DNA from 3 places in the Aquitalea sp. FJL05 genome. Region 2 is predicted to be linked to each of the others. Evidence: predicted binding sites of a transcription regulator. Region 2 holds the regulator's gene; each other region holds the start of a gene.
The links. The regulator sigma-54, encoded in region 2, starts transcription at its own class of promoters, with help from an activator protein. The targets are predictions, from matches to a motif close to CTGGCACGCTTCATGCTT.
Positions count from the first base shown of each region.

Region 1: DBR44_RS00280 (acyl-CoA dehydrogenase family protein) is a predicted target of sigma-54. The motif match lies at 6,912-6,929, and genes of this name have one in related genera.
Region 3: DBR44_RS18835 (NarK/NasA family nitrate transporter) is a predicted target of sigma-54. The motif match lies at 2,162-2,179, and genes of this name have one in related genera.

Region 1 covers NZ_QAJS01000001.1:52,867-62,849, reverse strand. Annotated here, with positions in the region: gene DBR44_RS00300 (LLM class flavin-dependent oxidoreductase) at 78-1,487, opposite strand; gene DBR44_RS00295 (APC family permease) at 1,816-3,273, opposite strand; gene DBR44_RS00290 (SfnB family sulfur acquisition oxidoreductase) at 3,426-4,652, opposite strand; gene ribB (3,4-dihydroxy-2-butanone-4-phosphate synthase) at 4,909-5,589, opposite strand; gene DBR44_RS00280 (acyl-CoA dehydrogenase family protein) at 5,598-6,779, opposite strand; gene DBR44_RS00275 (acyl-CoA dehydrogenase family protein) at 7,195-8,403, shown strand; gene DBR44_RS00270 (sigma-54-dependent Fis family transcriptional regulator) at 8,358-9,524, shown strand; gene DBR44_RS00265 (B3/4 domain-containing protein) at 9,665-9,983, opposite strand, start outside.
Region 2 covers NZ_QAJS01000006.1:299,305-309,287, forward strand. Annotated here, with positions in the region: gene DBR44_RS06190 (monovalent cation:proton antiporter family protein) at 1-1,929, opposite strand, end outside; gene DBR44_RS06195 (KpsF/GutQ family sugar-phosphate isomerase) at 2,146-3,126, shown strand; gene DBR44_RS06200 (HAD family hydrolase) at 3,155-3,679, shown strand; gene lptC (LPS export ABC transporter periplasmic protein LptC) at 3,676-4,236, shown strand; gene lptA (lipopolysaccharide transport periplasmic protein LptA) at 4,226-4,783, shown strand; gene lptB (LPS export ABC transporter ATP-binding protein) at 4,780-5,511, shown strand; gene DBR44_RS06220 (RNA polymerase factor sigma-54) at 5,515-6,945, shown strand; gene hpf (ribosome hibernation-promoting factor, HPF/YfiA family) at 7,015-7,338, shown strand; gene ptsN (PTS IIA-like nitrogen regulatory protein PtsN) at 7,460-7,924, shown strand; gene hprK (HPr(Ser) kinase/phosphatase) at 7,917-8,873, shown strand; gene rapZ (RNase adapter RapZ) at 8,854-9,696, shown strand; gene DBR44_RS06245 (flavin prenyltransferase UbiX) at 9,803-9,983, shown strand, end outside.
Region 3 covers NZ_QAJS01000021.1:8,703-18,685, reverse strand. Annotated here, with positions in the region: gene DBR44_RS18850 (4Fe-4S binding protein) at 1-79, shown strand, start outside; gene DBR44_RS18845 (ANTAR domain-containing response regulator) at 400-990, shown strand; gene DBR44_RS18840 (CmpA/NrtA family ABC transporter substrate-binding protein) at 1,000-2,103, shown strand; gene DBR44_RS18835 (NarK/NasA family nitrate transporter) at 2,357-3,559, shown strand; partial or broken gene nirB (nitrite reductase large subunit NirB) at 3,578-5,965, shown strand; gene nirD (nitrite reductase small subunit NirD) at 6,047-6,364, shown strand; gene DBR44_RS18820 (nitrate reductase) at 6,423-9,131, shown strand; gene cobA (uroporphyrinogen-III C-methyltransferase) at 9,147-9,911, shown strand.

The DNA.
Region 1 (9,983 bases), on a different contig from region 2:
GCGGGCCTTTTGCATGGCCAAGACCCATAGAAAAACCGCGCCATGACGGGCGCGGTGTTGACTGCCAGCTCCAGACTTCAGGCCGGCTGCAAATCCGCAGCTGCTGCCGCGTGCTTTTGCTTCCAGGCTTCGATGTCGCGGTATTGCGCGGCCGGGTGGTTGTCCGGCAACAGCGGGCCGGCACCAAACAGCTTTTCGCGCAAGGTGCCGGGGCGGTATGCAGTCTGGTACACGCCACGGCGCTGCAATTCCGGCACCAGGTATTCCACCACGTCTTCGAAGGTTTCATGCGCCACCGCATAGGCCAGATTGAAACCATCGGTATCGGTGGCTTCCACCCAGTCCTGCAGGATGTCGGCCACGGTGGCGGCCGAGCCGACAAACACCGGTCCCAGCCCGCCAATGCCGCCAAAGCGCGCCAGTTCGTCTATGGTCCAGGCCTTGCTGCCATTGGACAGATGTTCGACGGCGGAAATGATGGCGTTGGTGTCTACGTGGCGTACCAGTTCGGTGGGGGCGTACTGGCCAAAGTCGATGCCCGTCCAGCCGGACATGAATACCAGTGAGCCATCGTAGGAAGCGTAGCGCTGGTATTCGGCAAACTTGGCCTGGGCCTTGGCGTCGGTTTCGTCCACGATGACCGTCACCAGGTTGAATATCTTGATCTGCTGCGGGTCGCGCCCGGCGGCGGCAGCCTGGCTGCGCACATCGTCCACATAGCGGCGCAGGATGTCCTTGGTGGGCGCGGCCACGAACACGCACTCGGCATGCTGGGCGGCAAAGGCCTTGCCCCGGCCGGATGCGCCAGCCTGGAACAGTACCGGTGTGCGCTGCGGCGAAGGTTCGCTCAGGTGATAGCCCGGCACCTCGAAGTATTTGCCCTTGTGGCCGATCTCATGCACTTTTTCCGGGTGGGCGAAAATGCCGCGTTCGCGGTCGCGCACCACCGCGCCATCTTCCCAACTGCCTTCCAGCAGCTTGTAGATCACCTCGATATATTCATCCGCTACATCGTAGCGGTTGTCATGGCGGCGCAAGCCACCTTCGCTGATGTTTTTGGCACCACTCTCCAGGTAGGAAGTGACGATATTCCACCCCACCCGGCCCTTGCTGTGGTGGTCCAGCGTGCTCAGGCGGCGGGCAAAGGGATATGGGTGCTCGAAGGAGGTGGACGCGGTAATGCCGATACCCAGGTGCTTGGTGGCCAGGGCAATGGGCGCGGCCAGTTGCAGCGGGTCGTTGACCGGCAGTTGGGCACCTTCGCGGATGGCGTGGTAGTTGCTGCCCTGATACACGTCGTAGTAGCCGATCACATCGGCGATGAACACGGTATCAAAAAAACCGCGCTCCAGAATGCGCCCCAGGTCGGTCCAGTATTCCAGGTCCTTGTACTGCCAGGAGCGGTCGCGCGGATGGGTCCACAAGCCGGGCGACTGGTGCGCCACGCAGTTCATTTCAAAGGCATTGAAGCGGATGGTCTTGCTCATTGCAGTTCCTGTCAGGGGTGTTTGAATACAGCTGCATGATTGCAATATCCATACCTGCGCCAGCCATGCCTAAGCATCAATTCCGCTAAGCAATCCACGTAAACTGCATTAATTAAAAACAATACAATTCATTTATATTCAGCAACTTGATGTTATTTATTCATGTAACTTGCCGAATCATCTTCAGATAATACTTTAATACCGACCCCGCACCAGCAAACAAGCCTGCTGCCCTGCCAACACCTCCGCAGCAGCCATGCTGAGCCGGCAGCAAGCCGCAACAACAAAATCGGCCCGCAAGCGGGCCGACTGATAGCGTTTGCTGCAGTCACTCCTGCTGCAATTCGTCCTCTATGCTGCGCAAACGTGCCGGTGCCAGCAGTTTCAGCGCCAGAAACCACAGCAAGCCCAGCCCTACCAGCCCCAGGAACACATAAGGCAGCCAGGCGTACACCCCGGTCGGCAAGGGGTAGACGCTGCCCACCAGCGGAATGGCCAGCAGCAATACCGACACCAGGCTGATCAGCACATGTTGCGGCTTGAGCTTGCCCTGCCGGCGCAGATACAAGGGCGCGCCCACCGCCACCAGCACGTAGGCCAGCAGATAACCATAGGTGGCCACCGAGCTGAGATAACCGTAGGAATCCAGCAGGGCCGTGCCATTGGCGGTAAAGACCAGGCCCACGATCAGCGACAGCACCACCAGCAGGGTCACGGCGATATGTGGGGTGGCATTGCTGGCATGCGCCTTGCCGGTAGCCGCATGCAGCAAACCCTGCCGGGAAAAGGTGTAGATAATGCGTGCGGCAGCATTAATCGAGGAGAAAAAGGCCGCGAAGAAGCTGAGCGCCACCCCGGCATCGATGATCAGGCCAAAGCCGCCCAGGCCCAGGCGATGCGCCAGAATGGACAAGGGTCCATCAGCCTGATCCAGGCCCGGATGCTGGCCATGGAAGGCTGCCACCAGCGTATACGACGCCAGAATGAACAGCAGCGCCGGGCCGACAATGCTGATGATGACGGCGCGCGGAATGGCCTTGAGTGGCGATTGCGCCTCGGCTCCCAACACGGTGGCGCTTTCAAAACCGGTAAAGCTGAAGAAGGCCAGCACCATGCCCAGGCGCAGCTGTTCCGGCTTCACCCCTTCCAGTGCCAGCTGCGGCTGATCGACATGGCTGTTGCTGTTCAGCAGGTAGGCAATCAGCACCACGGCAATCAACAGGATGGTGAGCAACTCCACCAGCAGCGTAAAACGCGTGGACAGGCGGATATCGCGGTAGGCAATCGCCCAGGCAGCCAGCGCCACCACCACGGTCAGCAGCAGGCTGACGGCCAGCGGCGGATGGGCCGCTACCACGCCCAGTTCGCGTGCCAGCACCAGAAAGGTATTCACCGTGCCTTGCAGAATGCCGGCGGCGCCCACGGCATAGGCAATCAGCAAGGACCAGCCGCAGATCACGCCCCAGATCGGGCCTATGCCCTGCGAGGCATAGGCATACAAGGCACCGGGCGATGCAGCGGTGCGGGCAAACAACGAAATGCTCCAGGCCGAAAACAGCAGGGCCACGGTGGCAAAGGCATAAGCCAGCCAGGTGCCGTTGCCCGCAGTGGCAAACACGGCGGGCACCAGAATGCCTACCCCACCGGATACGCCGACCAGGCCGATGGACTGCGCCACCAGCTCCGGCAGGCGCAGGTAATTGCGCCGCAGCGTGGCTGCGGGCTGACTGCTGCTATCGGCAGACGGGCTTTCCAGCACCGCCTCGCCTTGCGTGGAATGAATCATGAAACACCTCTTGATTGTTATGGACGCTGACAAGTCACCACCGCCAGCTGCTCCGTACCGGCGCAGCCGCACCATGTGGTCAACAGCCCAGGCACTTGCGCTGCATGCTTGCTCCCCGGGCCCACCCTTGCGGCGGGCCCTTGTCGTGGCGATCAGTTCCAGGAATGCCGTGCCGGCTTGATGCCGTTCAGCGTGTAGTTGCCAATGGCGTGATATTTCCAGCGCACCGGATCATGCAGGGTGTGCACGCGGGCATTGCGCCAGTGCCGGTCAAAATTGAAACGCCCCTGGGTGGATTTGCTGCCGCCCAGTTCGAACAGCTTGCTGGCGGCCAACAAGGCAATCTCGGTCGTGGCAATCTTGGCCAGACTCACGGCAATGGCCGCTTCGGCAACCGTGTCTTCGTCTGGCTCGGCCTTGGCGATGTCGATAAAGCGCCCGGCCCGCTCCAGCAACGCTTCTGCCGCCACCAGCCGGTATTGCAGATCGCCGATGGCGACAATGGTCAGCGGGTCGTCCACCGCCCGCTCCACACCACTGTCTATCCACGGCCGCGCCTGCTGCCGGACAAAGTCCAGCGTGTCAGCCAGCGCCGCGCGGGCAATGCCCAGGTCGATGGCGGCGGTGGTGATCTGGGCGAACGGCCCGGCAAAAGTGGGCCGATCATAAGAGCGGTGGGTATGGAAAATCTGGAAGGGTTTCAGGCGCACCTGCTCGGCAATCACCGAGCCACTGGCGGTGGTGCGCTGGCCAAAGCCGCTCCAGTCGTCCACCACGGTCAGGCCCGGCGTACCCTGCTCGACAAAGGCCAGCAGCGCCTGCCCCTGTTCGTCCACCGCCAGCACTGGCACCCAGTGCGCATACAGCGCGCCGGTGGCGTAGAACTTGCGGCCATTGAGCACATAGTCGTCGCCGTCGCGGCGAATGGTGGTCTGGATGTCCAGCACCGTCTTGCCACCGGCCTCGGAAAAGGCATTGCCATAGCGCTGACCACGCAGCACCAGGTCAAAGAAATAGCGCTGCTGCTCCGGGCTGCCTTCCAGCCGGATATCTTCCACCAGGCAGTAGTGATTCTGTGGGATCTGCCCCAGTGACGGATCGGCGGCAGAAATAATGGCAATCACCTCGGCCAGCGTCACCGCCGACACCTCGGCACCGCCAAAGGCACGCGGCACAGTAATGCCCCACAGGCCGCTGCGGGAGAACAATTCCACCTCATCAAACGGCAATTTGCGCAGCTGATCGCGCTGCGCGGCCTGCTCGGCCAGCTGCGGCGCCAGCGCCCGTGCCACTTGCAGGGCCTCGGTGTCGGAGCGAATCACCGGCACGACATCCGGCGTGGTAACAGGTGTGGGGGTATCCAGTACGGTGCTGCTCATGATGATTTCCTTGTTGGCCGCCAGCCTGAGGCCGGCAGCGGGATGGCGAGATAGATAGCCAGATCATTGCAAACAGCGTGCCAGAATATTTATTGTTAATTTTCAATGGATTGCGCGAATTAAAAACCAAAACCTGCTGAGTCCCGTGCAGCAAATTTGCTGCACGACTGCTGCCAGCTCAGCAGCCATCACCCTGTAACAGAAACAAAAACACCCGCCGTGGCGGGTGTTGCAGGAGCAGACCGGTCTGGCAGGCTCAGGCCGCCACACCCAAAGGCGAACTGGCTTCCAGCGCCGCCATCTCGGTACGTTCGCGGTAGGCAATCAGGTCGGCAATGGTGATGATGGGCAGGCCATGCTGGCGGGCAAAGCGCAGCAGGTCCGGGCGGCGCGCCATGCTGCCATCGTCGTTGACGATTTCGCACAGCACTCCGGCTGGAGCCAGGCCCGCCAGCCGCGACAGGTCCAGTGCGGCCTCGGTATGGCCGGGGCGCGCCAGCACGCCACCCGGCGCATAGCGCAAAGGGAAGATATGACCGGGCCGGGCAAAATCACTGGCCGGAATGCGGCTGTCAGCCAATGCCCGCAGCGTGGCGGCACGGTCCACGGCGCTGATGCCGGTGCTGGTGCCATGCAGATAATCCACGGTGACAGTGAAGGCCGTGCGCTGCGATTCGTTATTGCTGCTCCCCATCAGCGGCAGCTGCAGCTGATCCAGCCGCTCGCCAGTCAGTGCCACGCACACCACGCCACTGCTGTAACGCACCAGAAAGGCCATTTGCTGCGGGGTGATTTTTTCGGCGGCAATGATCAGGTCGCCTTCGTTTTCGCGGTCGGTATCGTCCACCACCACGGCAAAGCCACCAGCGGCAATGGCGGCAATGGCCTGTTCTACTGCGTCAAAATCGTCTGCGTGTGCTTGCTTGTTCAGGGTCATGTTGCTTCTCAGGAATAAAACGAGGGGGCGGGATACTGGCCATTCAGTGCCCAGTCACCCAGTTCTTGCAGCTTGTAATCCAGCGGGTCGTGCAGGCTGTGCACGCGCAAATTGCGCCAGAAGCGGTCCAGCCGCAGGGCAGCACTGGTGGCGCGCGCCCCGGTTACATCGAAAATGCGGCTGGTGAGGTCCAGCCCGCTGCGGCTGGCATGCACCTTGGCGGCGGCAATCTGCACCGCCAGCTGACCGCGCCCGGCTTCGCTGAGCGCATCACCCTGCTGCCAAGCCTCATCCAGCTGCCGGGCGGCGTGGTCGCTCAGCAGGCGTGCACCCTCCAGGGCGGCGTGAAATTCGCCATAGTGCAGCAGGGTGTAAGGGTCTTTGTTGGCGCGATCAGCCAGCGAGGCCGGCCACAGCCGGCGCTGCTCCAGCGTGTAGCGGCGAGCCTCGGCCAGCGCGCCCTCGGCAATGCCCAGATAGATATTGGTGAGAATCAGCTGGGCAATCAGCGGCCGCAGGCAGGCACGTGGCGTGGACAGGGGGCCGGGCTGCAGCAGCAGCTCGCCCGCCTCCACTCGCACCTGTTCGAAACGGGCAGAGCCGCTGTCAGTCTGGCGCTGGCCGATATTGTCCCAGTCCTGATGAATGGCAATGCCGGCACGGCGGGTGGGGATCACCGCAATCAGCAAGCCACTCTGTCCGCTGCGCAGTGCCGAGGCCAGCAGCATGTCCGAATCGGTAGCGCCGGAGCAGAAGCTCTTGTCGCCATGAAAGCGGAAGCCTGCACCATCCGGCGTGGCCAGGGTGCGGGTATCCAGCGGATTGAGCGCGTTACCCCAGAACCAGCGCTCGCGCACCGTTTGCTCGAACCACGGCTGCCACTGTTCTGGCCGGCCAAATAGCTGGGCGGTGGCCAGCAACAGGTGCTGAAAGGCAAACACATGGGCCACCGAACTATCCACCCGCGCCAGTCCGCGCACGATCTGCAATGTGGTGCTCCAGCTCTCGCCCAGGCCGCCGAATTCACGCGGGATGATCAGGCCCAGCAGGCCACTGTCACGCAGCGCATCGCGCTCGGCCTTGGGCGTGCCGCCGGCCTGATCACGGGCCACGGCGCTGCGGGCAAAACGGCTGGCCAGTTCGCGGGCAATGGCCAGCGGGCTGTCCGGGCCAATCGGCTGGGTGCTCATGCGCCCTCCTTTGCCTGACGGACCCGCCCGTGCAGTGTGGCGAATGAAACATATTGCATACTGAATGAATGGCTGTGCATGTGATTACCTGAGGCTGAAATAAAACCTTTAGCGGTTTTGCCCGATATTCAATAGCACGTTGCATGCCAGCTGAATCAAGCTAGAAAAATATCATTTCAGCCGGAAATTGCTGCGCAGGCAGCAGATGGCTCACTCGGCACTGCTGCCTGCGCAGCAGCCAATAAACACGGTGCTGCACACGCAGCACCATTCAGCCATTCACCATTAGCGCCTGCATTGGGCTAATTCAAATTCCAGATATATTCCTGACAAATCCTTGGTTTACATCGCGCCAATAACATAGCCAAATCTGTGCTGTTTTATTGGAAATAGCCGATCAATAAAGGATGTACGCTTGAATTTGCCCCAACACCTGCTGGCAGCACCGCAAACAGCCAGCACACCCGCCTCGGCCCTGCTGCTGGCGCAGCAACTGGCCAGTCAGTTTGCCGCTACCGCAGCAGAGCGCGACCATGCCGGCGGCACCCCCAAGGCCGAGCGCGATGCCATTCGCGCCAGCGGCCTGCTGGGCCTGTCCATTGCCCGCGAGTTGGGCGGCATGGGTGCCAACTGGCAGGAGACCCTGCTGGTGGTGCGCGAGTTTGCCAAGGCCGATAGCTCGGTGGCCCATGTTTTTGCCTTTCACCATCTGATGCTGGCCACGGTAGAGCTGTTTGGCCGGCCGGAACAATGGCAGCCCTGGCATGAAATCACCACCCGGCAAAACTGGTTCTGGGGCAATGCGCTCAATCCGCTGGACGAGCGCACCGTCAGCAAGCGCCTTGCCGGCTGGCACGAGTTTTCCGGCCAGAAAAGCTTTTGCTCCGGTGCGCTGGATTCACAAATGCTGGTGGTCTCTGCCCGTCGCCAGCCGGGCGGGCAGCTCGTGGTGGCGGCCATCCCCACCGGGCGCAGTGGTATCAGCGTGCAGCAGGACTGGAACAATATCGGCCAACGCCAGACAGATAGCGGCAGCGTGCACTTTGAAAAGGTACGCATCGAAAACAATGAAATTCTGGATACGCCCGGCCCGCTCACCACGCCGCGCTCCTGCCTGCGGCCACTGCTGGCGCAGCTGATCCTGACCAATATCTATCTGGGCATTGCCGAAGGCGCTTTTGAAGAAGCCCGGCACTACACCCTGCACGAGGCGCGACCCTGGCAGGCGGCGCAGGTAGACCACACCCACGAAGACCCCTACATCCTGGGTCATTACGGCGAATTCTGGGTGGGGCTGGAAAGCGTGCGCGCCCTCACCGACCGTGCGGGCAGCCGGCTGGTGGACGTACTGGCCCGTGGCGAGGCGCTGAGCGAAAGCGAACGCGGCGAAGTGGCCATGAATATTGCGGCGGCCAAGGTGGCCGCCACCCGGATGGGGCTGAACCTGGCCTGTCAGATGTTCGAGGTAACCGGCGCGCGCGCCACCCATGCCGGACTGCGTCTGGACCGGCACTGGCGCAATCTGCGCACCCACACCTTGCACGATCCGGTTGATTACAAATTAAAGGAGTTAGGGGAATGGGCTTTGATTCGCAGCTATCCGACACCGACGTTTTATTCCTGAAACCCACATCGGCCCGGCGGGCCGAGCCAGCGGAAGGCCCGGCCATGCCCCTGATTACCCTGCCGAACCGGCAAAGCCTGACCACCTCCATCCGCGCCACGGCGCAGGTGTTTGAAGACCCGCAATCCACCGCCCTGCTGGCGCGCATTCAACTGATTGCCCCCAGCGACGCCAATGTACTGATCATTGGTGAAACCGGCACCGGCAAGGAGCTGATCGCCCGCCACGTGCATGCGCTGAGCCAGCGGGCAAATCAGCCCTTTGTCGCCGTCAATTGCGGCGCGTTTTCCGAATCGCTGGTGGAAAGTGAGCTGTTTGGCCATGAAAAAGGCGCATTTACCGGCGCTTTCGCCGCCAAGCCGGGCTGGTTCGAGGCCGCCAATGGCGGCACGGTGTTTCTGGATGAAATCGGCGACTTGCCACTGAATATTCAGGTGAAGTTGCTGCGCATCCTGCAGGAGCGCGAGGTGGTGCGACTGGGCTCGCGCAAACCCATCCCCATCAATGTCCGGGTGATTGCCGCCACCAATGTGCGGCTGGAAGAAGCCGTCGCCGCCGGCCATTTCCGCGAGGATCTGTTCTACCGCCTGCGGGTGGCCCATCTGGCCCTGCCAGCCCTGCGTGACCGCCCCGGCGACATCCTGCCGCTGGCCCGCCATTTTGTCGACGAATACCGCCAGCGCCTGGGCTATGGCGACATCAGCCTGCATGCCGAAGCCGAACGCAAGCTGCTGCAGCACCCGTGGCCGGGCAATATCCGCGAACTGGAAAACGTCATCCACCATGCCTTGCTGATCTGCAAGCACAATGTGGTTCGCAGCGAAGACCTGCAGCTGTCCTCGCTGCAACTGAACCGGCGCAACGAACGCAGCAGCAGCCACCCACCACTGGCCGGCGGTGCGGGCAGCGACGATGCCCACCAGCAATTGCAGCAGGCACTGCAAGCGCTGTTCGAGGCCAATGGCAGCAATCTGTATGAAGACATCGAAAGCAGCATCATCCGCGCTGCCTATAACTACTGCCATCGCAACCAGGTGCAGGCAGCCCGTCTGCTGGGCATCAGCCGCAACATCATCCGCGCCCGGCTGATCCGCTTGGGCGAGATCAGCGCGCTGCGCTAGGTCGCGGCGGTGAGTGGCAAACAGTGTGCTGGCGAGCCTGAGTGAAACCGCCCTGCCCGTCCAACCCCCGGGTGGCTAGCCTAGCTGGTTCGGGCTGCTGCCATGTAAGTCAGCCTGGCAGACTCACCCTTGGCATCACATCACGACAGGGTGATCAGGCTGGATTCGATGACCGAGCCGGGCATCATCTGCGCAATCCCCTGCGCCAGCTCGGCACCGGCCTGCTGCAATGCCTCCAGCGGCATGGCCGGCAGGCTTTCCAGAATGAACCACATATGCTGATCGGCAGCACTCAGCCGGGTTCTCACCCCTTGCCGCCAGTTCCAGCGGCGACAGGTCACCCCTTGCTCATCGCGCCATACCACTTCGCCGCGCTCTGGAGACTCCGTCGCCGGCTGGCCTTCTTTCATGGTGTCGAACAGCTCGCTGCCGTCAGCCAGTACCAGTCTGGGCTGGCCC
Region 2 (9,983 bases):
CTCTGGCGTACCCAGCAGCACCAGCACATCGTTGGCATCGATTTCAAAATCGGCATCGAAGTCCAGCCGGCGAATGCTGTTACGGCGCACCGACTTCACCTCCACCCCCAGCCCTTCCAGATGCAGCTCACCCAATGGCCGACCGATGGCATGGGCACCGGGGCAAGCCTGAATACTGAGCAAACGCGGCACCAGCGCCTCGTCCAGCCCCTCGGCATCATCACTGGCACCACGGAAGAAGCCACGAAACAGGTTGTAGCGTTCTTCCCGCACAGAGCGGATACGGCGCAGCACCCGGTTCAATGGCACGCCCAGCACCATCAGCGCCTGCGAGGCCAGCATCAGGCTGCCTTCCATCACCTCGGCCACCACCTCGTCAGCACCGGCCTTGCGCAGCAAATCGATATCGCTGTCATCCACGGTGCGCACGATCACCGGCAGATCCGGCCTGGCAGCCTGCACCGTATGCAGAATGCGCAGAGCGGCATGGGTATCGGCAAAAGTCACCACCACCACCTTGGCCCGCATCAGGCCACCGGCCACCAGCACTTCCTTCTTGCCGGCATCGCCAAACACCACCGGGTCGCCCGCCTCACCGGCCTCGCGCACCCGCTCCGGGTCCATGTCCAGCGCGAAAAAGGGAATGCTTTCGGTTTCCAGCAAACGGGCCAGCGCCTGACCGCTACGGCCATAGCCGCAAATCAGCACATGGTCGGACTTGCCCATGCTCTCCACCAGCAAGTGGTGCAGGCTGAAAGCCTGCATCATCCAATCCTGCTTCACCAGCCGGCGGGTAATGGCTTCGCCGTGCATGATCATGAACGGTGCCACCAGCATCGACAGCAAAATGGCGGCAATGGCCGCCTGCTCGGTGCTTTCGGCAATCAGACCCAGGTTGCCGGACAAAGCCAGCAGCACAAAGCCGAACTCGCCCCCCTGCGCCAGCGCCAGGCCAGCGCGCATGGAATGATTGGGCTGATGGCGCAGCAGACGTCCCAGCACAAACACAATGCCCAGCTTGGCCAGCAGCAGCAGGCCAAGCATCAGCGCTACTTCGCCAAAGCGCTCAAACAGCACCGACAGTTGCAGCCGCATGCCTACCGTGACAAAGAAAAAGCCCAGCAGGATGTCGCGGAAGGGCTTGATGTCCTCTTCCACCTGGTAGCGGTATTCGGTTTCGGAAATCAGCATGCCGGCCACAAAGGCCCCCAGCGCCAGCGACAGGCCGGACAACTCGGTCAGCCAGGCCACCCCCAGGGTGATCAGCAACACATTGATCATGAACAGCTCGCCAGAGCGCTGGCGCGCCACCAGATGAAACCACGGCCGCACCAGGCGCTGGCCGAAAAACAGCAGCAGTGCCATCACCACCACCACTTTCACCGCAGCCAGCCCCAGATCCATCCACAAGGTTTCGCTGCCCCCGGCAAAGGCCGGCAGCAGGATCAGCAAGGGCACCACCGCAATGTCCTGAAACAGCAGTACACCAATAGCCAACTGGCCGTGCTGCTGATTCAGCTCCAGCCGCTCGGTCAACAGCTTGCTGACAATGGCGGTGGATGACATGGCCAGCGCACCACCCACGGCAAAACCGGACAGCGCCGAGCCAGACAGCCAGCCCATCACCAGCGCAATCAGCAACATGGTCGCCAGTACCTGCGCCAGCCCCAGACCAAACACCAGGTGCCGCATCGCCCGCAGCTTGGGCAGGGAGAACTCCAGCCCGATGGAGAACATCATGAAAACAATGCCGATCTCACCAAGAAACTGGGTTTCCTCGCCATCCGGAATCAGGCTGGTCACGCCGGGGCCGGCCAGAAAGCCCACCACCAGATAGCCCAGCATCGGCGGCACCCGCAGGCTGCGACACAGGGTAACGGACAGTACGGCGGCCAGCAGAACCAGCACAATGGGAGCAAGCGAATGCATTGGTGCGACAATCTCCTGTAAAACCGGGCAAGAAATAAGGACATGGTGCTGACAGGGCCAGCCGGACTCTAAAAGATAAATCGCGCCCGACCCCGGTATGAAACAGTCGCCACAAGGGCTAAAACGGTGCCGCGCAATGATTGTTAATCAGCCGACAAGCAAAAGATGCACCAGCTTGTGACTCCACCGATTATAACCTTTGATATACTTTCCCCCATGGAAAATGCTCAAGCAACATCACGACTCGACCTGGCACGCGAAGTGCTGCACACCGAAGCCGACGCCATTCTGGCACTGTCGCGCCGTCTGAACGGCGACTTTCTGCGAGCAGTCGAGGCCATTCTGGCCTGCACCGGCCGCATCGTGGTGACTGGCATGGGCAAATCCGGCCATGTCGGCCGCAAGATTGCTGCCACCCTGGCCAGTACCGGCAGCCCGGCCTTCTTCGTTCATCCGGCCGAGGCGGCCCATGGCGACCTCGGCATGATTACCGCACAGGACGTGGTCATCGCCCTGTCCAACTCCGGCGAATCCGGCGAAGTGGTCGCCCTGCTGCCCGCTCTCAAGCGCAAGGGCCTGGTGCTGATCGCCATGACCGGCAATCCGGCCTCCTCGCTGGGACGCGAAGCCGACATTCTGCTGGACACCCAGGTGGAAAAGGAAGCCTGCCCGCTGGGCCTGGCCCCCACCACCAGCACCACCGTACAAATGGCACTGGGCGATGCCCTGGCGGTAACCCTGCTGGACGCGCGCCAGTTCGGCCCGGAAGACTTCGCCCTGTCGCACCCCGGTGGCAGCCTGGGCCGCCGCCTGCTGGTACACGTCAAGGATCTGATGCACAGTGGCGAAGAGCTGCCACGTGTCGCCCCCGGCACCGCGCTGAAAGACGCCCTGCTGGAAATGTCGCACAAGCGACTGGGCATGGTGGCCATCGCCAACGCAGACAATGTCATCTGCGGCATCTATACCGATGGTGACCTGCGCCGCACGCTGGAACATTCCGGCAATATCTACGACCTGAACATCGACCAGGTGATGAGCCCCGCCCCGCAAACCATCCTGCACAGCAAGCTGGCCACCGAAGCGGTTCACCTGATGGAGCAGCGTCGCATCACCAGCCTGCTGGTAGTGGATGCCGACGGCAAACTGGCCGGTGCCATCCACATGCACGACCTGCTCAAGGCCGGCGTGGTCTAGCTCCGCTAGCCCACCCACAAGGAAACTCATGCAAGCCATCACCGAACAAGCCCGCAAAATCAAGCTGCTGATCATGGATGTGGACGGCGTCATGACCGACGGCCGCATCTACTACAACGCCCAGGGCGAAGAAAGCAAATCCTTCTACGTGCAGGACGGGCTGGGCCTCAAGCTACTGCAGTCCACCGGGGTCAAGCTGGCCATCATCTCCGGCCGGGCCGACCGCTGTGTCGAGCATCGCGCCCGCGCGCTGGGCATCGATTTCTATTTCGGCGGCATCCACAACAAGCAGGAAGCGCTGGCCCAATTGCTGGAGCAGGCCAATGTCAGCGCCGAACAATGCGCCTTCATCGGTGACGATCTGATCGACCTGCCGGTGCTGCGCCGTGTCGGGCTGGCCGTGGCGGTACCGGCCGCCCCCACCCTGGTGCGCCAGCACGCCCATTACGTCACCGGTTTTCCCGGTGGCCAGGGTGCGGTGCGTGAACTGGCCGAACTCATCATGCAGGCTCAGGGCAACTTCGATGCCATCCTGGCCAGGTATCTGGCATGATCCGCTCGCACCGGCTGTTTCCCATCCTGCTGGTCCTCATCACCGGCCTGCTGACGGTCTGGCTGGATACCGTATCGCGTTGGGAGCCCAGCAAGCGCGAACTCGACCCCAACAAGCCGGAAGTCGTGGTTGATGCTGTCGTCGCTACCCGCTACGACCCCAAGGGCATGCTGCAGGAAAAAATGATTGCCAGCCGCATGTGGCAGTACCCTGACCGCACCGAGTCCTATTTCGAAACGCCGGACCTGCAAAGCTACAAGAACGGTGTACTCGCCTACCACGCCATTGGCGAAAGCGGGCGCTATAACAGCAAGACCAGACAGGCGCTGTTTGACAAGAAAGTCACGCTGATCCAGCCGGCCAGTGCAGAGCAGCCGGAAACCCGCGTGGTCAGCAGCAATATGCGTATCGATACCGTGCGCCACATCGCGCAGGCCGCCACGCTGACCCACTTCTATCACGGCAAGTCGAGCGGCAGTGCCGTCGGCTTCATCTATGAACAGCAGACCGGCCAATTGCAGCTGCTGTCCAATGCAAAGGTCACCTATGAAAAATAAATGCCGCACTTACGCCCGCCTGGCCTTGCTGGCGCTTTCCCTGTGCGCGGGCCACAGTGCACACGCCGAAAAGGCCGACCGCGACAAACCCATTGAAATCAGTGCAGATCGCGGCAATCTCGACCAGCTCAAGGGCGTTACCGTCTGGCAGGGCAATGTCATCATCGTGCAAGGCACGTTGAAACTGAACGCCGACCGCGCCACCGTCACCCAGGACAAGCAGGGCAACCAGACCATGCAGGCCACCGGGCGTCAGGTACTGTTCCGCCAGAAAATGGATGGAAAAAACGAATGGATTGAAGGCCAGGCCAACCAACTGGACTACAACACGGTCAGCCATGTCGCCGTCCTCACCGGCAATGCCCGCGTCAAGCGCGGCAACGATCTGGTCATCGGCAACGTCATCACCTACAACACCGAAACCGAGCTGTATGAAGTCAGCAGCGGCGCCAGCAGCAATGGCGGCCGCGTCACCGCCATCATCCAGCCCAAGCCCAGGGACACCACCGCCCCTGCCGCCAAGAAACCCGACGGAAACGCACCATGAGCGGCCCCAGCATTCTGAAAGTCGAGCGGCTGAAAAAGCGCTTCAAGAAACGTACCGTCGTCAAGGATGTCGCCCTGCAGATCCAGAGCGGCGAAGTGGTCGGCCTGCTCGGCCCCAACGGCGCGGGCAAAACCACCAGTTTTTACATGATTGTCGGCCTGATCGGCGCCGATGAAGGTGAAATCACCCTGGATGGCAGCAGCATCACCCACCTGCCCATCCACCAGCGCGCCCGCCTTGGCCTTGGTTACCTGCCGCAGGAAGCCTCGATTTTCCGCAAGATGACGGTGGAGGAAAACATCACCGCCGTACTGGAAATCGCCGGCTACAAAGGTGACAAGCTGGAAAAGGAACTCAGCCTGCTGCTGGACGACCTCAATATCGCCCACCTGCGCGAAAGCAATGCCCTGTCGCTGTCCGGCGGCGAAAGACGCCGGGTGGAAATCGCCCGCGTACTGGCCACCCGCCCGCGCTTCATCCTGCTGGACGAGCCTTTTGCCGGCGTCGACCCGATTGCCGTGATCGACATCCAGAAAATCATCACCTTCCTGCAACAACGTGGCATCGGCGTACTGATTACCGACCACAACGTACGGGAAACCCTGCGCATCTGTGACCGCGCCTACATCATCAGCGACGGCTCGGTACTGGCCTCCGGCGAACCGGAAGAACTGGTCAACAACGAGAAAGTGCGCCAGGTCTACCTTGGCGAACACTTCCACCTGTAAGCCATGAAACAGTCACTACAGCTCAGGGTTTCACAGCAACTCACGCTTACCCCGCAACTGCAGCAGTCGATCAAGCTGCTGCAGCTGTCCACCCTCGACCTGCAAACCGAAGTCGAGCGCTTCCTGCTGGACAACCCCATGCTGGAACGCGGCGACGACACCCCGACACAAGAAGGCAGCACCAGTACCAGCGACACGCCGGCGGCCGGAGAAGAGAGCACGCCCGCCTCCGACAGCAATGACAGCGACAGCAACCCGCGTGACGACAGCAGCGGCGAACTCACCGACTGGGGCAGCGGCAGCCGCCGCAACGACGGCGACGACGAGTTCGACCCCATGCTCAACGTCCCCTGCCCGGTCAGCCTGCGCGAACATCTGCTGGCCCAGCTGGGCGAACTGACGCTCCCCACCCGCGATCAGGCCATCGTGCAATTGCTGATCGAAGAACTGGACGACAACGGCTTTCTCAGCGTCGATCTGGAAGAACTGGCCAGTCATTTGCCGCTGGAACTGGAGCTGGAAGCCGACGAACTGATGGTCGGCCTGCGCCTGTTGCAGCAGTTCGATCCGGCCGGCATCGCCGCGCGCTCGCTGGCCGAATCGCTCTGCCTGCAGCTGGACCGTCTGCCACCGCAGGAAAACGGCCATGCCCTGGCGCGCAAGATCGTGGCAGAACACCTCGGTTTGCTGGGCAATCGCGACTATACCCGGCTCAAACGCCTACTCGGCGTCGACGACGCCGCCATCCGCCAGGCCCAGCAACTGATCGCCCGGCTGACCCCCCATCCGGCAGCCGGTTTCGGTGGCGAGGACGTGCACTACGTCATCCCCGATGTCACCGTGCGCAAACGCCGCGGCCGCTGGGTGGCCGAACTCAACAACGGTGCCGTACCCCGGCTGCGGGTCAACCAGCTGTATGCCCAGATGCTGTCGGAAAACCGTGCCGGTGCAGGCGAGCTTTCCGGCCGCCTGCAGGAAGCAAAATGGCTGGTCAAGAACATCCAGCAGCGATTTGACACTATCCTGAAAGTGTCGGAAGCTATAGTGGAAAGGCAGCAAGCGTTCTTTGAACACGGAGAAGTGGCCATGCGTCCGCTCATCCTGCGCGATATCGCAGACGAGCTGGGACTGCATGAATCAACCGTTTCCCGGGTGACTACCCAGAAATACCTGCTCTGCCCGCGCGGCTTGTTCGAGCTGAAATATTTCTTCGGCAGTTCCCTGGAAACCGACAGTGGCGGCGAATGCTCGGCCACTGCCATCAAGGCCCATATCCGCCGCATGATAGACGGCGAAAATACGGCCAAGCCACTTTCTGACAGCGCCATTGCCGACGAATTGGGTAAACAGGGCATGCAGGTTGCAAGACGTACCGTTGCGAAGTATCGTGAAGCTATGCAGATTCCACCGGTCAACCTGCGCAAGGCATTGTAGGACGCCTTGAAGAATATCCGCTTGCCCGGCCGACCCGACCGGGCAGTCAACACAAGAAGGAGTTAGGGTATGAACCTCAAAGTAACCGGTCTCCACCTCGAAGTAACCCCGGCCCTCCGCGAATTTCTGGAAAGCAAGCTGGAACGTATCACCCGCCATGTCGATCACGTTATCGACGTTACCGTCACACTGTCGGTAGACAAGCTGGTGCAAAAGGCAGAAGTCAACGTTCACCTCTCCGGCAAGGACATCCACGTAGAAGCCACCGACTCCGATATGTACGCTGCCATCGACTCGCTGATGGACAAGCTGGATCGACAGGTACTCAAGCACAAGGAAAAACAGAGCGAACACCGCGTGACTCCGCAGGTTCAACCGGAAGCCACCCTGTAATCACCTGACCGACGATGCGGGAACCCAGCGGGTTCCCGTTTTTATTTGCACGGAGCCTTTTTCATTTTGATGAAGGCAACGTAGAATTGGCCAGTTTTTGTAGCCGCGTGCACACATTCCTATGAGCCTGATCGGCAAAATCCTGACACAGGATCACATCCTCCCGGACCTGGATGTCGCCAGCAAGAAGCGCGTCTTCGAGCAGGTGGGCCTCCTTATCGAAAACACCCACGGCATTGCGCGCAGTGAAATTTTCGACTGCCTGTTTGCCCGGGAAAAGCTCGGCTCCACCGGACTGGGCCAGGGAGTCGCCATTCCGCATGGCCGTGCCCGTGGTCTGAAGGAAGCCGCCGGCATCTTCATTCGGCTGAAGAACCCCATCCCCTTCGATGCGCCGGATGGCAAGCCGGTGCAAAGCCTGTTTGTACTGCTGGTACCGGAACAAGCCACCGACCTGCACCTGCAGGTACTGTCGGAACTGGCCCAGCTCTTCTCCAGCAAACAGCTGCGCGAACAATTGCTGACTGCCACCAACCGCGCCGAGCTCTACCAGTTGCTCACTGCATGGAATACCAATAATGCCTAGCATCACCGTGCGCCGGCTGTATCAGGACAATCAGCAAAAGCTCAATCTGACCTGGGTGGCCGGCACCGGTGGTGCCGACAGCCCCATCGGCAATGACGAGCAGCGCCCTACGCTGGCACTGGTGGGTCACCTCAACTTCATCCACCCCAACCGTGTACAGGTGTTGGGTCTGGCCGAAGTCGACTACCTGAACCGGCTGGAACAGTCCGCCGCCAAGACCGCGCTGGACCAGCTGTTCCACAAGACCATGTCGGTGGTGATGGTGGCCAATGGCCAGCAGGTACCCAAGCTGCTGCGCGACTACTGCCACACCCATAACGTGCCACTGATGAGCACGCCGCTGGAAAGCCCCTACCTGATGGATGTGCTGCGCATCTATCTGGCGCGTGCGCTGGCGGTTTCAACAGTGCTACATGGGGTTTTTCTCGATGTGCTGGAAATCGGCGTGCTGATCATGGGCGACTCGGCCATGGGCAAGAGCGAGCTGGCACTGGAACTGATTTCACGCGGTCACGGCATGGTGGCCGATGACGCAGTGGAACTCTACCGCATCGGCCCGGAAACACTGGAAGGCCGCTGCCCGCCCCTGCTGCGCGACTTTCTGGAAGTGCGCGGCCTGGGCATTCTGAATATCCGCACCATTTTCGGTGAAACCGCCGTCCGGCCGAAAAAGGTGCTCAAACTGATCATCCATCTGGTCAAAGCCAACGACCAGGCCATGCAGGCACTGGATCGGCTGAATATCCAGTCCGAAACCCAGGACATTCTGGGTGTCACCGTACGCAAGGTGGTGCTGCCAGTGGCTGCAGGCCGCAACTTGGCCGTGCTGGTGGAAGCGGCAGTACGCAATTACATCCTGCAACTGCGTGGCATCGACAGCACGCGTGAATTCATCGAACGCCATACCAACTTCCTCAGAGATCAGGAAAATGCGCCTGATATTGATTAGCGGCCTGTCCGGCTCCGGCAAATCCATTGCCCTGCGCGCGCTGGAGGACTCCGGCTATTATTGCGTGGACAATCTGCCAGCCACCATGCTGCATGAGGCCATGTCGCTGTATGCCGACTATGGCTACGAGCAAATCGCCATCAGCGTGGATACCCGTTCCAGCCCTTCGCTCGGCGCATTGCCACAGGAAGTGGACAAGCTGCGCCAGCAAGGCGTGGACGTACGACTGCTGTTTCTGGAAGCCAAGCCGGAAACCCTGGTCAAGCGCTTTTCTGAAACCCGTCGTCGCCACCCCTTGTCCGGCAGCGGCTCCACGGTGGAAGAATGCATCCGGCTGGAGCAGGAGTTACTGGCCAGCATCCAGGAAATGGGCATTCGCATCGACACCAGCGAGCTGTCGGCCAATGCACTGAAAAGCTGGATCAAGGAATTGGTAGAGGCAGACAGCAGCCGGCTGACCATCATCTTCGAGTCCTTCGGCTTCAAGCATGGCGTCCCGCTGGATGCCGACTATGTCTTCGATGTGCGCTGCCTGCCCAATCCCTACTACGACCCTGCCCTGCGTCCACTGACCGGCCGGGATCAACCGATTGTCGATTTTTTCCTGCAGCACCCGCTGGTCGCTGAAATGACCGAAGACATTCGTCACATGGTGGCCAAATGGCTGCCGGAATTCAGCCGTGAAAACCGCAGCTACCTGACAGTCTCCATCGGTTGTACCGGTGGCCAGCACCGCTCGGTCTATATTACCGAACAACTGGCGCGGGCCTTTCCCGCCTCACAGGTGCTGCTGCGCCACCGCCAGCTGTTCCGCGAAGCCTGAACCCGCGCGGCCCCCTGCAGCCGGACAGTGCGGCTCCCCCATACCTCCCGGCCATTGCGGATCCTGCCCACAGCATCGGCAAGATCCCTGCCCATGGAAGATGCTGATGACCATACCCAAAACCGTTACCGTCGCCCTGACCGGAGCCTCCGGTCTGCCTTATGGCCTGCGCCTGATCGATGCACTGATCGCCGCAGGTATCCGCGTGTGGGTTTTATATTCACAGGCGGCCCAGGTGGTGGCCAAGCAGGAGATGAATCTGCTGCTGCCCTCTCGCCCCGCCGAAG
Region 3 (9,983 bases), on a different contig from region 2:
GCTGCCGGCACTGGCTTGCCTGCTGGCAGGCATGGCGCTGGTGGATGCGGCCTGGGGCTTCATGTTCTGGTGGTGGTAAACCACCAGGCGTGTATGGCAGACAGGGCGGCTTGACCGCCCTGTTTTGCGTCTGGAGTCAGGCGGCGGCCGGTACCCGCAGTAGCTGCAGTACATGACTGCCTGCGGATCGATCCCAATACACGGTGCTTGTCCATGCGCAGTCTCTGCGCATTTGTACTGATGCTCGCGCTTACCCCGCTTGCACTTGCCCAACCGGCGGGAGGCTTGGCTGGCTGGCCTCGTATTACGCGGTCTGGCATTGGCCGGTCTTGTTTGTCTTAAAACATGGTTACAGGCACGATTATTGCGAGTCGGTATCAACGACTTCCTGACGCTGCCATGACTGCTTCCTCTCCATTACGACTGTTGCTGGTCAACGATACCGACCGCCCGATGGCGCAGCTGCATGCCGCGCTGACGGCGGCCGGCTATCTGGTGATCGTCCAGGCCCAGGGTGCGGCCGAGCTGCTGCAGCTGGTGGACAGCCAGGCCCCCGACATCATCATCATCGATACCGAATCCCCCTCGCGTGACACCTTGGAACAACTGGCGCTGATGGGCCATGCCGCGCCACGCCCGGTGGTGATGTTTGCCGAGCAGGGCGGGCTGTCTACCATTCAGGCCGCAGTCAGCGCCGGGGTCACCGCCTATGTGGTGGACCAGGTGGCAGCCAGCCGGCTGGCTCCCATCATCGATATGGCGCGGGTGAAATTTGAAGAAGACGCTCGGCTGAAAAAGCGCCTGGCCGAGGTGGAAGAACAGCTGGCCGACCGCAAGCTGATCGAGCGCGCCAAGGGCATCCTGATGGAGCGCCGCCAGCTCACCGAAGCGCAAGCCTATGCGCTGCTGCGCAGCCAGGCCATGCAAAGCGGCCTGCGTCTGGTGGAGCTGTCCCGACAACTGATCAATTCCAGCAAGCTGCTGGGCTGAAAGCCTTTGATGACTGCTCCTGCATCCCTACACACGCTGAATCTGGGCTTTGTTGCACTCACCGACTGTGCGGCACTGGTGGTGGCCCGCAAGCTGGGGCTGGACCGGGAGCTGGGCCTGCAGTTCTGCCTGCAGCGCCAGCCGTCCTGGTCTGCCGTGCGCGACAAGCTGATGAATGGACAACTGGATGCCGCCCATGCCTTGTATGGCTTGGTCTACGGCATGCAACTGGGCATGGGCAGTCCGCAATGCGAGATGGCCATCCTGATGACGCTGAACCAGAACGGGCAGGGCATCAGTCTGGCCCCGGCGCTGGCGCAGCAATACCGCGAGGGTGTCAGCCTGACCGAGATCAGCCAGCAGCTGGGCCGCCCGCTGACGCTGGCGCACACCTTTCCTACCGGCACCCACGCCATGTGGCTGTATTACTGGCTGGCGGCGCAAGGCGTGCATCCGTTGCGTGAGGCCCGCTGCGTGGTGATTCCCCCGGCCCAGATGAGTGACGCGACGCAGGGCGGCCTGCTGGACGGCTTTTGCGCCGGCCAGCCCTGGCACGCCCTGGCACAGCAGCAGGGTGTGGCCAGCCTGGTGGCCGACAGCGCCGCCATCTGGCCGGATCATCCGGAGAAAGTATTGGCCTGCCGCCGTGAGCTGGTGCAGCAACAGCCCGAGCTGGCCGGGCGACTGGTGCAGGCGTTGTTGCTGGCCAGCCACTGGCTGGACCAGCCGGAAAACCATGCGCAGACGGCCGCCTGGCTGGCGGAGGATGATTGTCTGGCCATGCCGGCCGAGCTGATCCTGCAGCATTGGGAAACCGCCACTGCAGGCCAGCTGCGCTTTTGTGATGAGGGCCGGGTCAACTATCCCTATCTGTCGGACGGGCTGTGGTTCCTGCGGCAATACCGGCGCTGGGGCATGTGGCAGGGCGAGGCCGAGCAGGGCGTGGTGGCCGCCGTCAACCAGACCGCGCTGTACCAGCAGGCGGCGCGGGCTTGCGGTCTGCCGCTGCCTGCAGCCGGCGAGCGCCACAGTGTGCTGATGGATGGCTGCCACTGGCCAGCGCTGGCGGATGCTGCGCCCAGTGTCGGTGCGCTGCAGCATTTCACGCACTAATGCAGTGCAGCATAAGGCCGCAGGCGACGTGAAACAGCTATATACCGGCATTTTGCTGCTGGCACGCTCTTTGCATTGATTAGCTCGCAGCGGCGCAATGGCGTGCCGCCTGCACCAGACATCGCGACAGCGGCCAACGGCGGCCACTGCCGACCCGGACAACGGCGTCCTCTCCTGATTTCACCATCAGGGAGGACGCCGTTTTTGTTTTGGCCATTTGGCGGGAAGCACGCTTCCCCGACAGGAGCACTACATGGACCGCACTTTCTGGCAAGCCGGACACAAGCCGACCCTGTTTTCAGCCTTTTTGTATTTCGACCTCAGTTTCATGGTGTGGTATCTGCTGGGGCCCCTGCAGGTGCCCATTGCCACTGCCCTGCATCTGTCCACCCAGCAGCGCGGCCTGATGGTGGCCACGCCGATTCTGGCCGGGGCCATCCTGCGCTTGCTGATGGGCGTGCTGGTGGACCGCATCGGCGCACGCGCTGCCGGCATCATCGGCCAGCTGATCGTGATTGCCGCCTTGCTGGCGGCCTGGCAGATCGGCATTGCCAGCCTGGGCGGTGCGCTGCTGCTGGGCCTGTTCCTCGGTGTGGCCGGGGCCTCGTTTGCGGTATCGCTGCCGCTGGCCTCGCGCTGGTATCCGCCGCAGCACCAGGGCACGGCCATGGGCATTGCCGGGGCGGGTAATTCCGGCACCGTGCTGGCAGCCTTGTTTGCCCCCGCGCTGGCGGTGGTTTACGGCTGGCAGAACGTGTTCGGCCTGGCCTGCATTCCGCTGCTGGCTGCGTTGGCCATTTTTGCTGTCTGTGCCAAGGACGCACCGAATGCGCCGCCGGCCAAGAAGCTGGCCGACTATCTGGCCGTGCTGAAGGAAAAGGACGCCTGGTGGTTCATGTTCTTCTACGCCATGACCTTTGGCGGCTTCTCCGGTTTTGCCAGCGCGCTGCCGGGCTATTTCCACGACCAATTCGCTTTTGATGCCAAAACGGCTGGCCTGTATACCGCGGCCTGCGTGTTTGCCGGTTCGGTGATGCGGCCGCTGGGTGGCATGCTGGCCGACCGTCTGGGCGGTACCCGCTCGCTGCTGGCGGTTTACCTGTGCTGTGCACTGCTGATTGGCGCGGCCGGTTTCAATGTGGGTGGCCCGTCTGCGGCGCTGGTGTTGTTCATCCTGGCCATGCTGTGCCTGGGGGCCGGCAACGGCGCGGTGTTCCAGCTGGTGCCGCAACGCTTTGGCAAGGAAATCGGCGTGCTGACCGGCCTGGTGGGCATGGCCGGCGGGGTGGGGGGCTTTGCACTGGCCGCCAGCCTGGGGGCGATCAAGCAGGCCACTGGTGGCTATGCGGCTGGCTTGTGGCTGTTTGCCTGCTTGTGTGGCCTGGCCTGGCTCAGCCTGGCCGGCGTGAAACAACGCTGGCGCAGTGGCTGGACCGTCGCCGCGGCCCGCGTATAAGAAGCGAAGGAGAGCACGATGGATATGGCAGAACTGCAGGGCAAGACCCGGCAAAAGCTGGTGGTGGTGGGTAACGGCATGGCCGGCATCCGCACCGTGGAAGAGTTGCTGGGCCTGGCACCGGAGATGTACGACATCACCGTATTCGGTGCCGAGCCGCACCCCAACTACAACCGCATCCTGCTGTCGCCGGTGCTGGCCGGGGAGCAAGACTTCAAGGACATCATTCTCAACAGCGTGGCGTGGTATGCCGAGCACGGCATCACCCTGCACATGGGCAAGAACGTGGCCACCATCGACCGGGTAAGGCGCAAGGTGATTGCCGAGGACGGCACCGAGGCCGCCTACGACCGCCTGCTGCTGGCCACCGGCTCCACGCCCTTCATGCTGCCGGTGCCGGGCAAGACGCTGGATGGTGTCATCAGCTACCGCGACATCCGCGATACCGAGTTGATGATGGATGCCGCCAAGACCAAGCGCCAGGCAGTGGTGATCGGCGGTGGCCTGCTGGGGCTGGAAGCCGCCAATGGCCTCAAGCTGCGTGGCATGGACGTGACCGTGGTGCATCTGGGCGACTGGCTGCTGGACCGCCAGCTGGACGATGTGGCCGGCGACCTGCTGCGCCGGGCGCTGGAAGAACGAGGCATCGATTTTTTGCTGGGCAAGCAGACCGCCGCCATTCTGGATGACGGCCAGGGCGGGGTGGCCGGGGTGCGCTTCAGCGATGGCGAACAGCTGGACGCGCAACTGGTGGTGATGGCGGTGGGCATCCGCCCCAATACCGCGCTGGCCGAATCCTGCGGCCTGCATTGCGAGCGCGGCATCGTGGTGAGCGATGCGCTGCAAACCTACGACCCGCGCGTGTATGCCGTGGGCGAATGTGTCAGCCACCGTGGCGTGGCCTATGGCCTGGTGGCCCCGCTGTTCGAGCAGGCCAAGGTGTGCGCCAACCATCTGGCCCAGCTGGGAATCGGCCGCTATCAGGGCTCGGTGCTGTCCACCAAGCTGAAAGTGACCGGGATTGATCTGTTCTCCGCCGGCGACTTCATGGGTGGGCAGGGCATGGAGGATATCGTGCTGTCCGACCCGGCTGGCGGTGTCTACAAGAAACTGGTGATCAAGGACGACAAGCTGGCCGGGGTCTGCCTGTATGGCGATACCGCCGATGGTGCCTGGTATTTCAAGCTGCTGCGCGAGGGCCGCTCGGTAGCCGACCTGCGCGACACGCTGATGTTTGGCGAATCCGCCATTGGCGACGCCGGGGTGCAGGGCCAGAGCAAGGCCGCCTGCATGCAGGACAGCGACGAAGTGTGCGGCTGCAACGGCGTGTGCAAGGGAACCATCGTCAAGACCATCAAGGACAAGGGCCTGTTCACGCTGGACGAGGTGAAAAAGCACACCAAGGCCGCCAGCTCCTGCGGTTCCTGCTCCGGGCTGGTGGAACAGATCCTGATGAGCGTGGTGGGCACTGATTTTCAGGAAACCCCCAAGACCAAAGCCGTGTGCGGCTGTACCGAACGCAGCCATGGCGAAGTACGCAAGGCCATCCGCGAACAGCACCTGCTGACCCATGCCGAGGTGTTCCACTTTCTGGAATGGCGCACCCCCAATGGCTGTGCCACCTGCCGCCCGGCCATCAACTACTACCTGCTGTCCAGCTGGCCGCACGAGGCGGTGGATGATCCGCAAAGCCGCTTCGTCAACGAGCGGGTGCACGCCAATATCCAGAAAGACGGCACGTTCTCGGTGATTCCGCAGATGAAGGGCGGCGTCACCACCGCCAGCGAGCTGCGCCGCATTGCCGACGTGGCCGACAAATACCAGGTGCCGATGGTGAAAGTCACCGGTGGCCAGCGCATCGACCTCTTGGGGGTGAAGAAGGAAGACCTGGTCAACGTGTGGCAAGACCTGGGCATGCAGTCCGGCCACGCCTACGGCAAATCCATCCGCACGGTGAAAACCTGCGTCGGCAGCGAGTTCTGCCGCTTCGGCACCCAGAACAGCACCCAGATGGGCATTGATCTGGAAACCATGCTGGCCAATATGTGGTCGCCGCACAAGGTGAAGCTGGCGGTGTCCGGCTGCCCGCGCAACTGTGCCGAAGCCGGCATCAAGGACGTGGGGGTGATTGCGGTGGATTCCGGCTGGGAGCTGTATGTCGGCGGCAACGGCGGCATCAAGACCGAGGTGGCGCAGTTTCTGTGCAAGGTGAAAACCGCCGAGGAAGTGAAGGAATACAGCGGGGCATTTTTGCAGCTGTACCGCGAGGAAGCCTATTACCTGGACCGCACCGTGCACTACATCGCCCGCGTCGGCCTGGATGTGATCAAGGCCAAAGTGGTGGCCGATGCCGCCAGCCGCCAGGCGTTGTACCAGCGGTTGCTGTTTTCCCTGCAAGGCCTGCCCGACCCATGGGCGGCGCGCATTGCCGGTACGCAGAAAAACGAATTCATTCCGATCAAGCTGCACGCCTGAGGAGCGCACGCCATGACAGACAGCCAACACTGGGTACACATCTGCGCCCTTAGCGACATTCCGCCGCAAGGCAGCCGGGTGGTGGAACGCGCCAGCGGCAATGTGGCGGTGTTCCGCACCCATGACGACCAGGTGTTTGCCCTGCTCGACCGTTGCCCGCACAAGGGTGGGCCGCTCAGCCAGGGCATCGTCCACGGCCATGGGGTGACCTGCCCGCTGCACAGCTGGAATATCGATCTGGCCAGCGGCGAGGCTCGCGCACCGGACCAGGGCTGCGCCCGCCATTTTCCAGTGAAGCTGGAGCAGGGCATGGTGCTGCTGGGCTTGTGAACAAGGCCGATTGCAACGGGTTGCAACGGGACCTTGTCATCAGAAAAGGATGAGCAAAATGGGCAAGACTGAAACCCGCTCCACCTGCTGCTATTGCGGCACAGGCTGTGGCGTGCTGATTGCCAGCGAGGATGGGCGCATTAGCGGTGTGCGTGGCGACCCCGAACATCCGGCCAATTTCGGCCGGCTGTGCAGCAAGGGGCTGAACCTGGCGGCCAGCGCCGCCAGTGACAGCGGCCGCGCACTGCACCCGGAAATGCGGCTTACCCGCGATGCGCCGCGCCAGCGCGTTGCCTGGGATAGCGCGCTGGACAGCGTGGCCGAAAGTTTTGCCCGCATCATCCGCCAGCACGGGCCGGACGCGGTGGCTTTTTACGTGTCCGGCCAGTTGCTGACCGAGGACTACTATCTGTTCAACAAGCTGGCCAAGGGCGTGGTGGGGACCAACAATATCGACACCAATTCCCGCCTGTGCATGTCCAGCGCCGTTACCGCTTACAAGAAAGCCTTCGGGGCCGATGGCCCGCCCACCTGTTATGCCGACCTGGAACAAGCCGACTGCGTGCTGTTTGCCGGCAGCAATCTGGCCTACGCCCACCCGGTGCTGCTGCGCCGGCTGGAAGAGGCGCGCGCGGCACGTCCGGACACGCGCTGGATCGTCATCGACCCGCGCCGCACCGACACCGCCGCCATGGCCGACCTGCACCTGCAGATTCAGCCCGGCACCGATGTGGCGCTGTTCAACGGCATGCTGCACCACCTGATCTGGGAAGGGCTGGTGGCGGAGGATTACATCAGCGCCCACACGGAAGGCTTTGCCGAACTCAAGCAGATGGTGCGCAATACCACGCCGAAAATGGCGGCGGAAATCTGCGGCATCCGCGAGGAAGACCTGATCCAGGCCGCCGAGTGGTTTGGCTACAGCCCGGCCAGCCTGTCGCTGTACTGCATGGGGCTGAACCAGTCCAGCCACGGCACCGACAAGAACCTGGCGCTGATCAACCTGCATCTGGCCACCAGCCAGATCGGCAAGCCCGGTGCCGGGCCGTTCTCGCTCACCGGCCAGCCCAATGCCATGGGCGGGCGCGAGGTGGGCGGCATGGCCACCATGCTGGCCGCACATCGCGATATCGATAATGCCGCACACCGTGCGGAAGTGGCTGCCCATTGGGGCGTGCCGTTCGAGCGGCTGTCGGCCACGCCCGGCCTGCCGGCCATCGCCATGTTTGAAGCGCTGCAGCAAGGGCGTATCAAGGCCATCTGGATTGCCTGCAGCAACCCGGCGCACTCGCTGCCCAATCTGCCACAGGTACGCGCCGCACTGGCACAGGCCGAGCTGGTGGTGGTGCAGGACGCCTTTGCCCACACCGACACCACCGTGCTGGCCGACATCCTGTTGCCCGCTGCTACCTGGGGCGAGAAAGAAGGCACGGTCACCAATTCCGAACGCTGCATCAGTCGGGTACGCGCCGCCGTGCCGCCACCGGGCGAGGCGCAGAGCGATGGCTGGATCGTCAGCCAGGTTGCGCGCCGGCTGGAGGCGCTGCTGTATCCCGGCAGCGCCAGTTTGTTTGGCCATGCCGCTGTCGCCAGCGTGTTCGACGAACACCGTGGGCTGACCACGGGGCGCGATCTGGACATCAGCGGGCTGGACCATGCCTTGCTGGACAGCGCCGGACCGCAGCAATGGCCGCTGCCAGCCGGTGCGGCACAGGGTCGGGCACGGCGCTATGTCGACGGCGTGTTTGCCAGCGCCAATGGCCGGGCGCGCTTTCATGCCGTGCGCTACCAGCCGCCGGCGGAGAATGTATCGGCGCATTACCCCTTCCGCCTGCTGACTGGTAGGTTGCGTGACCAGTGGCACGGCATGAGCCGCACCGGCCGCCTGCCACAACTGTTTGCCCACCGCCCGGAACCGGCGCTGGACATGCACCCGGACGATGCCGAGCGCCGTGGCCTGCAGGCGGGCGATCTGGTACGTATCAGCAGCAAGCGCGGCCAGTTGGTGCTGCCGCTCTCCCTCAGCCGCGAACTGCCCGGCGGTACGGTGTTTGCCGCCATGCACTGGAATGGCCAGTTCCTCAATAGCGGCGGCATCAATGAAACCAGCCAGCCACAGGTGGATGGCCAGTCCTTCCAGCCGGAACTCAAGCACGCGGCGGTGAGGGTGGAAAAGATCAGCCTGCCGTGGCGGGTAACGGCGGCGCTGCGCTGTGACGATCTGCCGGCCTTGCAGGCGCGGCTGGCACCGTTGTTGCGCCAGTGCAGCTATGCTGCCATCTCGCTGCAAAACCCGGATGTGCTGCTGCTGCGTGCCGCGCACCAACAGGCCGTGGCGGGCTGGCTACAACCATTGCTGGATGTGCTGGGCCTGCACACCGGGCCGGATGTGCTGGAATACCGTGACGACCGGCGCAGCGTGGTCAAGCGCGTGGCCTGGGCAGATGGCGTGCTGGCGGGTTTTGTTTTTGCCAGCAGCAGCGCCGCCGATGGTCTGGCAGCGGAAAGCCTGCTGCAGCAACTGCAAGCCGGTGAGCCGTGGCAGGGCTTGCGGCTGGCGGTGTTTGCTCCGACCGGCCAGCGTGCCGTGGTGCGGGAAAAGATCATCTGCCAGTGCAAGCAGGTGGGAGAACACGCCATCCGCCAGTGTCTGGAGCGGGGCGAGAGTGTGGAACACATCAAGGGCACACTGGGCTGCGGCAGCGTCTGCGGCTCCTGCGTGCCAGAAATCAAACGCATGGCCGCCACTGTGGCGCAGCCTGCCTGAACAGGGAGTCGGAACATGAAACGCGCAACAGGCAAGGTCGTGCTGCTGGGGGCTGGCCCCGGCGATCTGGAACTGCTCACCCTCAAGGCGGCGCGCCAGCTGCAGGCCGCCGAGGTGCTGCTGCTGGACGAACTGGTGAATCCGGACATCGTCAGCCTAGCCCCGCAGGCGCAGGTGGTGCGAGTGGGCAAGCGCGGCGGCTGCAAGTCCACGCCGCAGGATTTCATCCAGCGTCTGATGCGCCGTTATGCGCTGCAGGGCAGGCAGGTGGTGCGGGTGAAGGGCGGCGAAGTGTTGCTGTTTGGCCGTGCCGGCGAGGAAATCCGCTATCTGCAGCAGCATGGCATTGCCGTGGAAGTGGTCAATGGCATCAGTTCGGCGCTGGCGGCAGCCGCCAGCCTGAACGTGTCGCTTACCCATCGCCAGCATTGCCGGGGCGTGACGCTGGTGACGGCGCATGCGCAGGATCACAGCGAGCCAGACTGGCAGGCGCTGGCTGCCACTGGCACCACGCTGGCCATCTATATGGGCATGAGCCGCATCGGCAGCCTGAACCAGGCGCTGTTGCAACACCTGCCGGCGACTACCCCAGTGGCGGTGGTGCAGTGGGCCAGCACACCACAGGAACGGCGTTTGCTGAGCACCCTGGCTACGCTGGAGGCTGATGCCGGTGCCGCCGGCATGGGCAGCCCGGCCATCATCCTGGTGGGCGAGGCGATGGCTGAGTCAGAAGGGTTTGTATGTCCTGACATGAATGATCCCGTCGCCATTCATGCCTAATCAATACGCAGGCCGTGTGCTTGGTGTGGTAAGCCGCCACGCCGGCGGAAGAAATAATGGCTTGCTGAATCG